3 regions of the Pantoea anthophila genome follow, and region 1 is predicted to be linked to each of the others. Evidence: predicted binding sites of a transcription regulator. Region 1 holds the regulator's gene; each other region holds the start of a gene.
What was found. The regulator CRP, encoded in region 1, controls carbon source genes, mostly activating them, when cyclic AMP is high. The targets are predictions, from matches to a motif close to ATGTGANNNNNNTCACAT.

Region 1 (3,280 bases):
TGGCCCGCTATGCTTTGCTACAGGCGTATGCTCCCTTCGCTTCATGTCCGGTAGCCGCATCCGGTTTCAGTAAGGCCGCTACAAACAAAACCTGCATACAAAGAATCTGACAGCAACACGAAAGCTCATCATGCAGGGAACCGGGTCAGAAGAGGAAAGCGTCCCGCCGCCCGGATAAAACGCCGGGAGCGTTTTTGAACAACGCAACGTGTTGGCCCGGCTACGGGCGCACCTCAGGGATGAGGTGCGTAATCGCGCGGGCCGAGCGGCCATGGATTGGCTCAAGCGACTTTCCGATCTGACCCGGTTTCCTGCGCAGGCACGGCCTGACAGCGAACCACCACAAATCGATCCGACCCGGTTTTCTGCGCAGGCACAGTCTCAAAGTGAATTCCCCCATCCAGGCACGGCCTCACACCGGACAGCCAGCAACTTTAAAAAAACCTGCGGCTATTACAGCTCAACCACCTCATAGCTGTGCGTCATCGTCACCCCTTTCCCCAGCATGATGACCACCGAACAATATTTTTCAGCAGAAAGATCCACCGCGCGTGAGACCGCTTTATCCTGGAGTGCTTTGCCACTCACGATAAAATGCAGGTTGATGTGCGTAAAGATTCGCGGCGCCTCTTCACGACGTTCTGAGGTCAGTTTTACTTCACAATCAGCCACATCGTTGCGGCCTTTTTGCAGAATTGATACCACGTCGATCGCGCTGCATCCGCCCGCCGCCATCAGCACCATCTCCATTGGGCTGGGCGCTTTATCCCCTGAATTGCCATCCATAAGGATCTGATGGCCGGAGGATGACTCACCAAGGAATGTCATCCCTTCTACCCATTTCACTCTTGCCTGCATGATTTTTGCTCCGGAATACGCTGTTTTGTCGCCAGAGTACGCTTTCGCCTGATAAACAGCAATCCAGAGAAATCCGCCCTTAGCTGAAGCGAGACAACAGAAGACAGTCGGCAAAAGCTGTGCTACAAACAGAGCTGAAAATATTTTTCGTCACCCGATGGCGAAGCCGGGAAGAATGATGCGCACTGCGCCTGATGCGGCCCGAATAATTTCCTGAAAAGGAAACGCTTGAAGCTTTCACCGCCTGACAGGGAAAACTGCCCCCTGTATTTTGGGCACGATTACAACAGAGGATAATAGCGAATGGTTCTCGGCAAACCGCAAACAGACCCTACACTCGAATGGTTCCTGTCCCATTGCCATATTCACAAGTATCCATCCAAAAGTACGCTGATTCACCAAGGTGAAAAAGCTGAAACGCTTTACTACATCGTGAAAGGTTCCGTCGCGGTTCTGATTAAAGATGAAGAAGGCAAAGAGATGATTCTTTCCTACCTCAATCAGGGGGATTTCATCGGCGAGCTTGGCCTGTTTGAAGAAGGTCAGGAGCGCAGCGCCTGGGTACGTGCAAAAAGCGCGTGCGAAGTGGCGGAGATCTCCTACAAGAAATTCCGCCAGCTGATTCAGGTGAACCCTGACATCCTGATGCGACTCTCGTCGCAGATGGCGCGTCGCCTGCAGGTGACGTCAGAAAAAGTGGGTAACCTCGCTTTCCTCGACGTGACCGGACGCATTGCACAGACGCTGCTTAACCTGGCGAAACAGCCAGATGCCATGACGCATCCCGACGGCATGCAAATTAAAATTACCCGTCAGGAAATTGGCCAGATTGTAGGTTGTTCACGCGAAACCGTGGGCCGTATTCTGAAGATGCTGGAAGATCAGAACCTGATCTCTGCACACGGCAAAACCATCGTCGTTTACGGCACCCGCTAATTCCTGTCATCCACGGCGTGATGTTCGCATCACGCCGTTATTGTTTGTGCTGAGCCGATGTGGCGTCGAATTATTTATCACCCTGAAGTGAACTATGCCCTGCGGCAAACGCTGGTGCTCTGCCTGCCGGTCGCGCTGGGCTGGCTGGCTGGCGACCTGCAAAAAGGTCTGCTGTTCTCGTTAGTCCCCGCCTGCTGCAACATTGCCGGTCTCGATACCCCGCATAAACGCTTCTTCAAACGTCTGATTGTGGGCGGCAGCCTGTTTGCGCTTGGCAGCTTCCTGATCCAGTGGCTTACCCTGCATGCGGTTCCGCTGCCGCTGATCCTGTTTGCGATGCCCCTGTTGCTGGGCGTCACCGGGGAGATCAGCCCGCTGCATGGCCGCCTGCTCTCCGGCACCCTCATCGCCGCTATTTTTACCCTGAGCCTGACGGGCCGCATGCCCATCTATGTGCCGCCGCTGCTCTATATCGGCGGCACCCTCTGGTATGGCGTGTTTAACTGGTTCTGGTTCTGGCTGTGGAAAGAGCAGCCGATGCGCGAAAGCCTGAGCCTGATCTACCGCGAGCTGGCGAACTACTGCGATGCCAAATATACCCTGCTGACGCAGCTGACCGATCCGGAGAAGGCCCTGCCGCCGCTGCTGGCTCGCCAGCAGAAAGTGGTCGATTTGATCAACACCTGTTATCAGCAGATGCATATGCTGTCGGCGAGCCGCGACAATAGCCATAAACGGCTGACGCGCGCCTTTCAGGTGGCGCTGGATCTGCAGGAGCACATCTCGGTCAGCCTGCACCGGCCGGAAGAGGTGCAGAAACTGGTTGAGCAGAGCCATGCTGAAGCGGTGATCCGCTGGAACGCCAAAACCATCTCAGCCCGGCTGCGGGTGCTGGCCGATACCATTCTCTACCACCAGTTAGCCGATCGTTTTGCGATGGATAAACAGCTTGGCGCGCTGGAGAAGATCGCCCGTCAGCATCCCGACAATCCGGTGGGCCACTTCTGCCTTTATCACTTCAACCGCATTGCGCGGGTGCTGCGCACCCAGAAGCCGCTTTACCAGCGCGATCTGATGGCTGACCGCCAGCGCCGTCTGCCGCTGCTCCCGGCACTGCGCAGCTACCTCTCATTTCGCTCCTCAGCGCTGCGCACTGCCGGTCGCTTTGCGGTCATGCTGATGCTGGGCAGCGCGCTGGCGCTCTTCTTCAACATCCCTAAGCCCTACTGGATTCTGATGACGATCATGTTCGTCAGCCAGAACGGCTACAGCGCCACCCGCGTCCGTATCCAGCACCGTGCGCTCGGCACCTTTGCCGGCCTGGTGGTCGCGGCGGCCACACTGCGTCTGGCGGTGCCGGAACCTGTCGTCCTGCTGGTGATGCTGGCGATTACCTTCATCAGCTATCGCTTTACCCGTCAGTTTTATGGCTGGTCGATGATTGGCTTTACGGTCACTGCGGTTTACTCGCTGCAGCTCCTCTCAC
Region 2 (3,280 bases), 190 kb from region 1:
GATGGCACCCTCGCCGCTGTCACTCTGGTATCAGGATGCGGATCAGCGCCGCGCAGGCCTGTTGCTGGGCGCGGCACATCTGCCGCGCGAAGGCTATGCCCGCAGCGCCGGACAACTAAAAGCGCTGGTGGACGCACATTGTGCCGTCAGGCCCTGAACCAGCGACGCCAGACAAAGCGGATAACGAAAAACTCCAGCGCGCCCAGCAGTAAAAACCAGATGCAGAACACGACCGTGTAAAGCTGATTGAGATCCTGCAGATGGAACAGCTGCAGCAGATGCTGCGCCACGGTCAGGCTGAAGGCAGGGGCGGGCAGCAGCAGCGCCGAGAGAAAACCCAGCAGCAGAATGCCACCAGGCACGATCAACGTTTCAAAAGGGTTATTCATTACCGGTATCCCATCATTATCAGCCCGGCATTTTCCGGTAATTGGTCGCGCGGTTCAATGGCGGTGTCGGGCGCAAAGGCGAACGGAGCGGGGATTCAGGCCATCGGAGTGGCCAGAAAACGCTTTGCCACCATCGACTTAGGTCCATTCATAGCGGAAGATAAGAGTTATAGCCTTTGCTATACTTAAATCCCTGATTTTGCTGTCTTTTTATCTGCGGGTTTGCATGGTAGACTGCGCGCACTTTTTCATAACTGAACACTTTGTGTGGTGAATTCAGCGTGAATAGCCGCTTTTTCGCCCCAGGTGAATAAATCATGACCTTTATTGCTACGTTAATTCTTGCGCTGGGTATGTCGATGGACGCATTTGCTGCTGCGCTGGGCAAAGGTGCGACGCTGCATCGTCCTGGTTTTAAAGAAGCGCTGCGCACCGGTCTGATTTTCGGCTCTATTGAAGCACTGACCCCGCTGATTGGCTGGGCACTCGGCCTGGCAGCCAGCCGTTATATCATGGCGTGGGACCACTGGGTCGCGTTTACACTGCTGGCGTTCCTGGGTGGCCGTATGATGATGGAAGGCTTCCGTCAGACCGCGGTCGCCGAACCCTGTGAAGCGCCAAAAAGCCACGGCTTTGTGGTACTGGCGACCACTGCGGTAGCCACCAGCCTTGATGCGCTGGCGGTCGGCGTTGGTCTGGCCTTTTTACAGGTGAACATCATCACCACCGCGCTGACGATTGGTGCCGCGACCACGGTAATGGCGACGACCGGTGTCCTGGTCGGGCGCTTTATTGGTCCGGTGCTGGGTAAATGGGCGGAAGTGCTCGGTGGCCTCGTCTTAATTGCCGTTGGTTCCACCATTCTGCTGCAGCATCTCGGCTACACCGCATAGTTTTTTATGAAGCGAGAAGCCGTAGTTTTGTGATCGGGTTCAAATTTATTTGCTGTTAAAACGCACAGAAGTTATACTTTTTCAGTATATCTTCAACTAAATTTGAATCAGGTGCTCCATGAAACGCATTTTCAAATACGTGTTCCGTGCTTACGTTGAGACGTTCAAACACGTACCGCCGGGTGCTATCTCCTGAGCACCCCGCAGGAAACCCTCGATAATCGCGGTCAGGGATCGACCGGTGATTATCACCTTTCTGTTTTGCCTCCGCTGACTGAAACCCGCTTTTTCTGCGCCTGAGGTCTGTTCAGGTTGCCGCCTCCGTTTCTCCGTTCTCTTTCTTAAACCCTGGATCGGTTCCATTCCGAAGCATAATTTTCAAATTCGCGTATCTGATAGGGATCGATAACGTATTTGACGTGACAGGTGATCATTTCTCCTCCGGGTATAAAAGATTGAAAATTCTATTTTTTATATACGACTTCAACCCTTTTTCATCATCATTTTAAAAAGCGGCTTCAGCCTTTCTCGCTTTTCACCCGTCTGCAGTTCATGACCTTGCCGGTACATGTCGGCATAATTTGTGAGTTATATCTTGTTTACATAATAAACAAGCTCATAACACTGGCATCAGCGCCAGTGTCGTCGATATAGTGATTTCATCATGTACACCTGAGTTTTACTTAGTAAAACAGACTGTGAGGCAGGCTATGTTCGCTGATGAGACACCGCTGATTCACCGCAGAGACGCACACGTGCGCACGGATTATGTCAGCCGGGTTAAGGGATTCACTGAAAAGGACACCATTCTATGACTTATCTGACGCAGGCGGATGTCAGGGAGACATCAATTTTTACCCGGCTGCCCGACCACTTTCGTTCCCCTGATCGCAACAATGTCTGGGCTGCCGCCAATCGCGGAGGACAGCTCACCGACTCATTCCTGGAAGGGCCGGTCTGGCACCCTTCCGGTTGTCTGTACCTGACCGATATCCCGTATGGCCGGATATTCCGGGTCGATATGGCAGGCAACTGGGATCTCGTCGTGCAATATGATGGCGAACCGAACGGCATGAAACTCGTCGATCCGGATACCCTTCTGATTACGGATTATCATCACGGGTTAATGAAGCTCTCGCTTAAAACGCAGGACGTGACGCCGTGGCTGCCTCGCCGCCACAGTGAGAGCTTTCGCGGTGTGAACGATTTAACGCCCGACAGCCGGGGCAACCTCTATTTCACCGATCAGGGTCAGACGGGACTTCACGATCCGACTGGCCGTGTTTATCGTCTCAGCCAGGACGGACGACTGGATATCCTGCTGGATAACTGTCCAAGCCCAAACGGGCTGGTTCTGTCGCCAGATGAAAAAGTGCTTTATGTCGCGATGACGCGCGGCAATGCCATCTGGCGCGTGCCGCTTCAGCGTGATGGGTCGGTCAGCAAAGTGAGTCAATATTTTACCTCGCACGGGCCCAGCGGTCCCGATGGACTGGCCATCAACGCGCAGGGTGAGCTACTGATTGCCAATCCGGGGCTGGGTCGCGTCTGGCTGCTCAACGATCTGGCTGAGCCTGCCGAAATCCTCACCAGTCCCGCCGGGCGCTCCACCACCAACCTCTGCTTTGGTGGCGAAAATTTACAGCAACTGTTTATTACCGAATCGGTCAGCGGCAGCATTCTTACCTGTTCAATGAAGACGCCCGGCCATCCACTGTCCTTTATGTCCACTGCATTTCTCTAAGAACAACTCTGCGTTCTCTGAACGCAGCGGAGGTACTCATGAATCTGCATACTGTAAGCACCGGCTCACCTGCGGAGCCGGAAACCGTGTCCGGCGATCGTGAAGAGATGAATCAAAAGGATTTTGAACAAAGTGAACAGGCAGCCGGTAAAGCGTTTCGCCGCATCCTGCCTTTTATTTTCATCTGTTATGTCGTCAGTTATCTGGATCGCACCAACGTCAGCTTCGCGGCGCTGGGCATGAATGCCGATCTG
Region 3 (3,280 bases), 920 kb from region 1:
TGCGTCTGCAACTTGACCTGGGCGGGGAAAAGCGTCAGATCTTCTCCGGCATCCGCGCCGCTTATCCAGATCCGTCAGTGCTGGTCGGTAAAATGACCATCATCGTCGCCAACCTCGCACCACGTAAGATGCGCTTCGGCATCTCTGAAGGCATGGTGCTGTCAGCAGGACCGGGCGGCAAAGATCTCTTCGTGCTCTCCGTGGATAGCGGTGCGGTACCGGGTATGCCGGTTAAGTAACCCTCGGCTGACGGAATCCGTTCCGGACTGAAACCCTTTGCGCCTCTGCAGGTGCGAAGGGTTTTTTTATATCCGCCACGCACGCTCTCTTCCTGCACAGGTGAACGCGGCCTCCTCTCCTGCCGCTTTCCGGCGCATAAATGTGATCGCTAGCACGCTAAGCGGTTAATGCGTATGATGAAGCTCAGTAAAAACAGGAGCCTGCCATGCTCACCGTGCTGTCTGTCTGCGGGCGCTATCTGCGCGCCTTTATCATCATCTATCTCTGCCTGTATGCCGGAATCGGCATCGCCTCGCTGCTGCCCATTACCCTGCCCGGCAGCATTATCGGCATGTTAATTCTGTTTGCCCTGCTCGCGTCGCAAATCCTGCCGGTAACCTGGGTGAAACCGGGCTGTCATCTGCTGATTCGCTATATGGCCCTGCTGTTTGTGCCGATCAGCGTCGGGGTGATGAACTACACCGATGTCCTGACCGCGCAGTTTGGCCCTATCGTGATCTCCTGTGTCGTCAGCACCCTGCTGGTGCTCTCGATTGTCGGCGTGAGCGCCCACAAGCTGCACAGCCGGAAGCCGGCCGGGGAGTCGGGCGATGAGTGAAATCTGGTGGTCACTGCCGCTGACGCTGGCGGCCTTTTTCCTGGCGCGCAAACTGGCAATACGGCTGAAGCTCCCGCTGCTCAATCCGCTGCTGGTCGCGATGGCGATAATTATTCCGATACTGCTGCTGTTGCAGCTGCCCTACTCGCGCTATTTCGCCGGCAGCCAGATTCTCAATCAGCTGCTGCAACCGGCGGTGGTGGCCCTGGCACTGCCGCTCTATGAACAGATCCATCAGATCCGCGCCCGCTGGAAATCCATTATCGGCGTCTGCTTTATCGGCAGTCTGACCGCCATGACCTCGGGCACGGCCATTGCGCTCTGGCTGGGAGCGACGCCCGAAATTGCGGCCACTATCGTGCCGAAATCGGTGACCACACCGATTGCCATGGCCGTCTCCGGTTCATTGCACGGTATTCCGGCCATCAGCGCCATCTGTGTGCTGATCGCCGGGGTGCTGGGTGCGGTCTTCGGTCATATGGTGCTGAACCTGCTCGGTGTGAAGTCTAAAGCCGCACGCGGTCTGGCGATTGGCAATGCGTCACATGCACTCGGCACGGCGCGTGCAGCCGAACTCGATTTTCAGGAGGGTGCCTTCAGCTCGCTGGCCCTGGTGATCTGCGGCATCATCACCTCACTGCTGGCCCCCTTTGTTTTTCCGTTGCTGCTGCACTGGTTTGGCTAAAACTTTGCGAGAGATCTCGCAAAGTTGAAACATGCAACACAGGTTACATTGTCAGAGCGACCTGGATCACATATAAACCGGTGACCGGCACGTCGCCCTGCTGAATTTAATGAGGCTCTCATGCAATCCCGTTTCCTCTCCGCTTTTGAGGCATTGCCATCAACGCTGCAAACGGCGCTGGCTCCCCTGCTGGACGATCCTGACTTTGAGGCGCGACTGAGCGCCAGCCAGGTCGCTGCACTGCAGCAACAGACGCAGATGGACGCCGATACGCTGGCGCTGGCGCTGCTGCCCCTGGCAGCGGCCTGCGCTGTCGCCACCGTCTCCCACTTCAACGTCGGCGCGATTGCCCGTGGCGTCAGCGGTGCCTGGTACTTCGGGGCCAACATGGAGTTTGTCGGCGCCCCTCTGCAGCAGACGGTTCACGCCGAGCAGAGCGCGATTACCCACGCCTGGCTGTGTGGCGAGCCGCAGCTGGAGAGCATCACCGTCAACTATACGCCGTGCGGTCACTGCCGCCAGTTTATGAACGAGCTGAACAGCGGCACCGCTATTCGTATCAGCCTGCCGCAGCGCGCGGTAAGTACACTGGCTGACTATCTGCCGGATGCGTTTGGCCCGCGCGACCTCGACATCAGCACTTTCCTGATGGACCGCGTTGACCACGGCTACGTCGCTGCGGGTGACGAACTGGTGCAGGCTGCCGTTGCCGCCGCCAATGCCAGTCACGCCCCCTACAGCCAGTCGCACGCCGGGGTTGCGCTGCTGACCGTGAGCGGTTCAATTGTCACCGGCCGCTATGCGGAAAACGCCGCGTTTAATCCCAGCTTCCCGCCCCTTCAGGCGGCGCTGGTGCGGCTGAACATGCAGGGCGGCGATGTCCGTCAGATAAAAAGAGCGGTATTAGCGGAAGCAGAAAATGCCACGCTGAGCCAGTTTGCCGCCACGCAAGCCACGCTGCAGACATTTGGCTGCAGTGAGCTGCTGCATGTGACGCTGAACAAAGCATAACCGGCTGTCAGAAAGGCCACAGTTTTGTGAGCTTTTATGAACAAACGCTGTACTTCTGCGGGAAATTTCATAGGATCTGGCGCCAGAATTCACGTCATGACAAATTACTCTGAATAATTCAGGTTGCAGGATGGCAGCACGGTCGTGAATTTCCCGCAGCGGTGACCCTGCCGCTACAGGCCTGCAGTCTGAGCTATAACGGGTAAGTAAACTGGCGCTACCTTTCCGGCGTGACGCCAGACAACACTGCAACCGGAGCATCACCGCATGGAACTCGACTACGAAAGTAAACGCCCGCTTTATATCCCATATGCTGGCCCGATTTTGCTTGAATTTCCCCTGCTGAACAAAGGCAGCGCCTTTACCATCGAAGAACGTAACGAATTTAACCTCAATGGTCTGCTGCCTGAAGCGGTGGAGTCGATTGAAGAGCAGGCAAAGCGCGCCTGGCGTCAGTTCCAGGACTTCAAAAACAATAACGATAAGCACGTCTACCTGCGAAACATCCAGGACACGAACGAAACGCTGTTCTACCGCCTGCTGGATAACCATCTCGAAGAGATGATGCCCATCATCTACACCCCGACCGTCGGCGCAGCCTGCGAACACTTCTCTGAAATCTACCGTCGTGCACGTGGCGTTTTCATCTCCTACCCGAACCGCGATCGCATCGAAGATATGCTGCAGAACGCCACCAAACAGAATGTGAAGGTGATTGTGGTGACCGATGGCGAGCGTATCCTGGG

Region 2: a site for CRP is predicted at 1,310-1,327, ahead of azuC (stress response protein AzuC). Genes of this name have one in related genera too.
Region 3: a site for CRP is predicted at 1,578-1,595, ahead of cdd (cytidine deaminase). Genes of this name have one in related genera too.

Annotation. Positions count from the first base shown of each region.
Region 1 covers NZ_CP110473.1:426,030-429,309, reverse strand. Annotated here, with positions in the region: gene OJ965_RS04515 (OsmC family protein) at 454-858, opposite strand; gene crp (cAMP-activated global transcriptional regulator CRP) at 1,162-1,794, shown strand; gene OJ965_RS04505 (YccS/YhfK family putative transporter) at 1,852-3,280, shown strand, end outside.
Region 2 covers NZ_CP110473.1:238,315-241,594, forward strand. Annotated here, with positions in the region: gene pdxR (MocR-like pyridoxine biosynthesis transcription factor PdxR) at 1-157, shown strand, start outside; gene OJ965_RS03645 (DUF1158 domain-containing protein) at 147-389, opposite strand; gene mntP (manganese efflux pump MntP) at 707-1,282, shown strand; gene azuC (stress response protein AzuC) at 1,401-1,478, shown strand; gene OJ965_RS03655 (SMP-30/gluconolactonase/LRE family protein) at 2,094-3,026, shown strand; gene OJ965_RS03660 (MFS transporter) at 3,065-3,280, shown strand, end outside.
Region 3 covers NZ_CP110473.1:1,350,470-1,353,749, reverse strand. Annotated here, with positions in the region: gene metG (methionine--tRNA ligase) at 1-239, shown strand, start outside; gene OJ965_RS08850 (CidA/LrgA family protein) at 446-838, shown strand; gene OJ965_RS08845 (CidB/LrgB family autolysis modulator) at 831-1,523, shown strand; gene cdd (cytidine deaminase) at 1,644-2,534, shown strand; gene OJ965_RS08835 (NAD-dependent malic enzyme) at 2,802-3,280, shown strand, end outside.